Linked DNA regions of Pyxidicoccus xibeiensis. The protein of the gene in region 2 interacts with the protein of the main gene of each other region in a pairwise test. Links are inferred from orthologs where the notes say so. Each region holds a gene or a part of one and is shown on either strand. Other genes may lie near its edges. The genes, in order: ftsZ and ftsA.

Region 1 (3,224 bases), on a different replicon or contig from region 2:
CTCGGCCGCCGCCAGCGCGCCCGCCACGTCCGGCACCACGCCGTCGCTGCCGGGGACGACGGGGACGCCGGCCGCGGCCACCAGCTTGCGGGCCTGGCTCTTGTCCTTCATCCGCGCCATGGCGGCCGGAGGCGGCCCCACGAAGGTGAGCCCCGCGTCGGCGCAGGCCTGGGCGAACTCTCCGTTTTCGGACAGGAAGCCGTAGCCGGGGTGCACGGCCTGGGCGCCCGTCTGCTTCGCGGCGTCCAGGATGGCGGCGACGTTCAGGTAGCTGTCCTTCGCCGCGGCGGGGCCGATGCGCACGGCCTCGTCCGCCTCCTTCACGAAGGGCAGCTCCGCGTCCGCGTCCGAGTAGACGGCGACCGTCTTGAGCCCCATCCCCCGCGCCACCGCGCTGATGCGGCGGGCAATCTCTCCCCGATTCGCGATGAGCAGCTTCTGGAACATGGCGCACCCTCCCCTGCGAAGGGCGGCGAACCTAACCCTCGCCCCCTCGCATGACAAGGGTGCGCACAGGCGCGCAACAGGTCCCTACAACCCCGTAAATTTGCGGACTTGCGGACACGTGACGTACCTTGCCGCCCCGTGAAGCCCCCCACTTCTTCAAGCCCTGGCGGCGTCGTCGACCTGCACCGCGCGCGTCGCGCGAAGCGGCTGGACCTCTACCGTTCCCGGCAGGCGGACCGCGTCCGCACCGTGCGAGCCACGCTCGAGACCCTCACGCAGAGCGGCACCCTCTTCACGAAGGAGGGCACGCGGCGCGGGCTGTCCCTGCTGAAGGCCCTGCAGCTGCTGCAGCGCATCGGCGCCCGCCTCGAGGAGGCCTCCGGCGACGGCGTGCTGCCCGCCCCCCGTCGGCCGGAGCGCATGGACGCGCTCTACGTCGAGGTGGACGAGCTCTTCGAGCGCGCGGACAAGCTGGCCGGGCGCGACGAGGCGAGCGTCGCCCGGCTCCCGGGCCACTGACAGGCCCGGGCGCTCCGGCGGACGCGCCCTACCGCACTACGGCAGCTCCGTCTGTCCCTGGCGCCGCAGGAAGGTGGGGATGTCGAACTGGTCCTCGTCCAGCGGCAGCGCCGCTTCCTTCACCACCGCGGTCCGCGTGCTGAGGGCCTTGCCGCTCTCCACGGGGGCCAGCGTCCGGGGCGCGCTGCCCTTGGCGGGCACCAGGCTGGCGACCTCTTCGCGCTCCCGCTCGCGCGCGTTGGCGAGCACCGAGGGGGCCGGACGGGACAGCGGGACCTGCACCACCGGCGCCGAGCGCACCTTGGGCGCGTCGCGGTGGACGAAGCCGGTGGCGATGATGGTGATCTTCACCTCGTCCTGAATCTGGTCGTCGATGAGCGAGCCGAAGATGATCTCCGCCTCGCTGTCGGCGGCGTCGTGGACCAGGGTGAGCGCCTCGTTGACCTCCTGGAGGGTCATGTCGCGGCCGCCGGTGATGTTGATGAGCAGGCCGGTGGCGCCGTCGATGGAGACGTCCTCCAGCAGCGGGCTGGAGATGGCCTGCTGCATGGCGGTGAGGGCGCGCTTGTCCCCCGACGAGTGGCCCGTGCCCATGAGCGCCAGGCCCTTGTCGCTCATGATGGTCTTCACGTCCGCGAAGTCCACGTTGATGTAGCCGTGGTACTGGATGAGGTCGCTGATGCCCTGCACGGCATTCAGCAGCACCTCGTCGGCGCGCTTGAAGGTCTCCAGCAGCGGCATCGGCTCGTTGGAGAGCGACAACAGGCGCTGGTTGGGGATGGTGATGAGGGTGTCCACGGCGGCCTTGAGCTCGACGATGCCCTGCTCGGCCTGCTTGCGGCGCTTGTTGCCCTCGAAGAGGAAGGGCTTGGTGACGACGCCCACCGTGAGGCAGCCCAGGCTCTTGGCGATGTCCGCGATGATGGGCGCGGCGCCCGTGCCGGTGCCGCCGCCCATGCCCGCGGTGACGAACACCATGTCGGCGCCCTCGAGCACCGCGGCAATCTGGTCCCTCGACTCCAGGGCGGCCTCGCGGCCCATCTCCGGGTTGGCGCCCGCGCCCAGGCCCTTCGTCAGCGTCTGGCCCAGCTGCAGCCGGGTGGGCGCCTTGCTCGCGGCGAGCGCCTGGACATCGGTGTTGGCGGCGATGAAGTCCACCCGGTCCAGCTTCGACAGAATCATCGTGTTGACCGCGTTGCAGCCGGCCCCACCTGCCCCGACGACCCGAATCTTGGCGGCCTGCTTGTTCTGATCGAACTGGTCCATGGCGGTCCTTTCGGCGGGAGCGGCGCGGTGCAGCGCGCGCACTCCCAACCTCCACAATCATCAGCAAGTCCCGCGCTTTGGCAAGTATTCCGCTACGAGCCTGTAGCGGGATGCGGCGGCGCCGAGTCCTGACGCGCACTTACGCAGCGACCAAACGTCCGTGCAGTGTGGCGCGGCGGGCTCACTTCACCTCTTGACTCGCGCAACGCGGCACGCCCTGGCCGGTCGGAATCGGGCGTTCCCGCAAACGCGAAGGGTGGTCCCGGAGCTTCGTCCAGGACCACCCTCGCGCATTCATCCGATATGCATCATCGGCCCTTCATGGCCGGTAGCCCTGACGTCAGGGGGCTTCGCGCTCGACCTCCACCTTCCCCAGGCGGAGGATGTTGAACTCCACGCGCCGGTTGTTCTCGCGACCCTTCGCCGTCTTGTTGGTGTCCACCGGCTTCGTCTCGCCGAAGCCCTCGGAGTCCAGGCGGTTGGCGGCGATGCCCTCCTTGATGAGGAAGGCGCGCACGTTGGCCGCGCGGCGCTTGGACAGGTCCAGGTTCATCGCGTCGTTGCCCTGGTCGTCCGTGTGGCCCTCGATGCGGAGCAGCTCCACCTGCGGGTTGGCGCGCAGCACGGCGGCCACCTGCTTCAGCAGCGGGAAGGAGCGCGAGAGGATGATGTCCTTCGACGTGGCGAAGTACACCTTCTCCAGGATGAGGATGCGCTCGCCGTCGACCTGCACCTTCACCTTGCCCTTGTCCGGGCAGCCGTCGTCATCCTGCACGCCGTTGATGACCTCGGGCTCGTTCGGGCACTTGTCCGCGGTATCGGCGATGCCGTCCTTGTCGTTGTCCGGGTCCGGGCAGCCGTCCGAATCCTCGAAGCCGTCCTTGTCCTCGGGCTCCTTGGAGCAGCCGTCGTTCGGGTCCATCAGGCCGTCCCCGTCCGTGTCCACCGGCGCGGGCTCCGTGTCCGGGCACCCATCCCTGTCGTCATGCCCG
Region 2 (3,250 bases):
GAGCCTGCGTTGTTCACCGCTCCCGTCGCCAGGAAGGCCAGCACGCCGCCCGTGGTCCCATCCCAGGTCCGGGCGACGAGGCTGCCTCCAGCGTTGATGTTCACGGTGCTGTACTCGCGCACCAGCACCGCCTGGGTCCCGGTCGCCCCGAAGGCCACCGTGAGCGGCTGGGTGAAGCTGAGCCGGGTCGCGGTGAGGGACTGGACGCGCGCCAGCTGCCAGCGGCCCATCGTATTGCCGGACATGTCGAGGGGCGTCTGACTGCCCGACGTGGGCCTCGGGGAGAGGCCCGTGCTCTGGAGCACCATCACCAGGTCGCCGACAGCGAAGCCTGTCGTGGTGGCCACGGTGACGAAGCTCTGGCCCGCCGGAACGGCCGCCGTCACCCGCGTATAGACGTTGACGACGGTGTTGGCGGCGTTGACGGTCAGCGCGCCGTCCTGGGCATTGCCCAGCTGGAAGATGTCGGGCTCGGCGTGCGCGGCGGGAGCCACCAGCGCGACGCACAGGAGCGCCAGCAGGCCAGCAGCAGGCAGGCGAGCACGTACGCGCTTCGCCGATGCCAGCGGAAGAGGGGTGTGGGTGTTGTCGTTCATAGAGGCAGCGCCGCGCGAGGTGGGATGGGGTCCCGGCGGCAACGGCCGCACATAGCAATCCCGGAGCCATCCTCCGTCCACTTCCCAACCCTCACAGTTCCAGGGGGTTCCAAGACCCACCCCTCCCCTCTTCCGAGGGGAGATCCGAATCACGGATCCGGATTCTGGAAACCGGATTGCTTGGCCCCCCAACAGCGCCCCCCTCGTTGACGCGTCAAACCCGGACGCGGCACCGGCCTGACGCGTCCACGACCGACGCAGGGCCGCGGTGACGCACCAGGCCAGAACGCAAAAGGGGCCCTCCTTCCGGAGAGCCCCTTCGCACGGCGGCGGGCACTGAAGCCCGGCGCGGCCTAGAAGATTTCCTCGAGCCACTCGCGCATGCGGCCCTTCACCTTCTTGTACACGTTCTCCTCGCGGATGCGGAACATGCGCCGGTCCAGGTGCTTGGCACCGTAGACGACCAGGCCCACGCCCGTGGCGTACATGGGGCTCTTCACCACGTCCACCAGCCCGCCGATGCCGCGCGGCATGCCCCGGCGCACCGGCAGCCCGAGCACTTCCTCCGCCAGCTCCGGCATGCCCGCCAGCAGCGTGGAGCCACCCGTAATCACCACGCCCGAGGCCAGCAGGTCCTCGTAGCCGCACTTCTGGATTTCACGGTGCACGAGCTGGAAGATCTCCTCCACGCGCGGCTCCAGAATCTCGCAGAGAATCTGCCGCCCGAGCACGCGCGGCTGCCGGCCGCCCACGCTGGGCACCTCAATCGTGTCGTCCTTGTTGATGAGCGACGCGAGCGCGCAGCCGTACTTCTGCTTGATGCGCTCGGCCTCGTGCGCGGGCGTGCGCAGGCCGATGGCGATGTCGCTCGTCAGGTTGTTGCCACCCAGCGCAATCACCGCCGTGTGGACGATGGAGCCGCCGGAGAAGATGGCGATGTCCGTGGTGCCGCCGCCGATGTCGACGAGGCACACGCCCAGCTCCTTCTCGTCCTCGCCCAGCACCGCCTCCGCGCTGGCCAGCGGCTGCAGGACGATGTCGGAGACGTTGAGCCCCGTGCGGTTGGCGCACTTGACGATGTTCTGCGCGCTGGAGACGGCCCCGGTGACGATGTGCACCTTGGCCTCCAGGCGCACGCCCGCCATGCCCAGCGGCTCCTTGATGCCGCCCTGGTCGTCGATGATGAACTCTTGCGGCAGGACGTGGATGACCTCCCGGTCCAGGGGAATGGCCACCGCCTTCGCCGCGTCGATGACGCGCGCGATGTCCGCCTCGCGGACCTCCTTGTCCTTCACCGCGACGATGCCCTGGGAGTTGAAGCCCTTGATGTGGCCACCGGCGATGCCCGTGTAGACGTGGGAGATCTCCGCCCCCGCCATCAGCTCCGCCTCTTCGACGGCGCGGCGGATGGAGGAGACCGTGGCCTCGATGTTGACCACCACGCCCTTGCGCAGCCCCTTCGACGGGTGCGTACCGATGCCGATGATGTCGATGCCGCTGTCGGTCAGCTCCCCGACGATGGCGCAGATCTTCGTCGTGCCGATGTCGAGGCCGACGATGATCTCCCCCGACTTCTGCTTCGCCATGACAACCCTCCCAGGCCCCCCACTCTCGTGAAAGGGGCATCCGCTTACCGCGTCGAGACCCCGTTCCTCTCGGAGACAGGGCTCGAAAGCTTCACCGCCACCCAACCGGGTCGGGCACGGTTATCCAGGTGAATGATCTCCGCTGCAAGCCCCCTCGCACCCAGCTCTCGCCGGACACGGGCCAGCCGTTGCAGCTTGACCTCGGAATCTCCTTGTCCCAGGCGCACTTCCTGGCCGGACGCCGTCACCAGCGCCAGACCCTGCGCCTCCATGCGGACCTCGGACAGCCGCTCGTCCTTGCCGGGGGACAGTCGCGTGTACGCGCCCGCCACCTCCAGCGCCGCGCGCAGGCGCTCGCGCGCCACCGCCGGGTCCGTCACGTAGCCTTCCCTGTCCAACCCCGTGACGAGCGGCAAATCCAGCCCGTCCCCGGGCGTCACCCGCTTGAAGGGCTCACCGGCCTCGTCCAGGACGTACAGCTCGCTGAGCACCGCCAGGGCCACCGGCACGTGCTCGGACACCTCCACCGACACGCGGTTGGGGAAGCGCCGCGTCACCTCCACCGTCTTCACCCACGGGTGCTGGAGCATGGCGCGCTCCAGCGCGCCCACGTCCAGCGTCCACAGGTTCTGCCCCTTCGTCAGCGCGGCCAGCCGCAGCAGCTCCACCCGCGAGGCGCGCTGCAGTCCGGAGAAGGACACCGCCGCCAGGTCGAAGCGCGGCGACGTCAGCGCCCACCGGCGCAGTTCCACCCCGCCCCACACCAGCAGCGCGGTGGCCAGCGTCAGCCCCACCACCTTCAGCACGCCAGGGCCGTGCGAGCGCACGGCGCCCTTGACCGCCTCCTTCTGCTGGGCGGTGTCTTGACGGCGGCGATTTCGCGTTCTGCCAAAGGCCATGGGTCGGGACGGTCGCACGCATGCTGCGTGCGGATGGATCTCCACGCCAGTTTTTGGCTACAGGTACGTCGCTGTAGCGACCGGCGGCGGGGGTCGGGCCAGGAACTTCCGGAGGTTTTCGACGGGAGCGGACGCGAAGTTGCGTCGGCGCCCCCGCCGGCTCAGGCCT

What was found.
Region 1: the proteins of ftsA (region 2) and ftsZ interact in binary tests that used the Bacillus subtilis proteins (3 or more experiments, as listed by UniProt). The link is inferred for Pyxidicoccus xibeiensis from one-to-one orthologs.

What each region holds. Positions count from the first base shown.
Region 1 is NZ_JAJVKV010000032.1:28,876-32,099, forward strand. Bases 118-3,030 are described here. They hold ftsZ (cell division protein FtsZ), read right to left. Parts: upstream 2,233-3,030; coding sequence 1,003-2,232; downstream 118-1,002. Other genes in these bases: LXT23_RS48940 (acetyl-CoA carboxylase biotin carboxylase subunit), read right to left, coding at 118-447; LXT23_RS48945 (hypothetical protein), read left to right, coding at 586-966. Outside these bases: more of LXT23_RS48940, read right to left, coding at 1-117. UniProt on the Bacillus subtilis protein: Essential cell division protein that forms a contractile ring structure (Z ring) at the future cell division site. The regulation of the ring assembly controls the timing and the location of cell division.
Region 2 is NZ_JAJVKV010000027.1:1,866-5,115, forward strand. Bases 67-3,005 are described here. They hold ftsA (cell division protein FtsA), read right to left. Parts: upstream 2,183-3,005; coding sequence 950-2,182; downstream 67-949. Other genes in these bases: LXT23_RS47695 (cell division protein FtsQ/DivIB), read right to left, coding at 2,227-3,005. Also shown: more of LXT23_RS47695, read right to left, coding at 3,006-3,081; LXT23_RS47700 (D-alanine--D-alanine ligase), read right to left, coding at 3,243-3,250. UniProt on the Bacillus subtilis protein: Cell division protein that is required for the assembly of the Z ring. May serve as a membrane anchor for the Z ring. Binds and hydrolyzes ATP. Also involved in sporulation.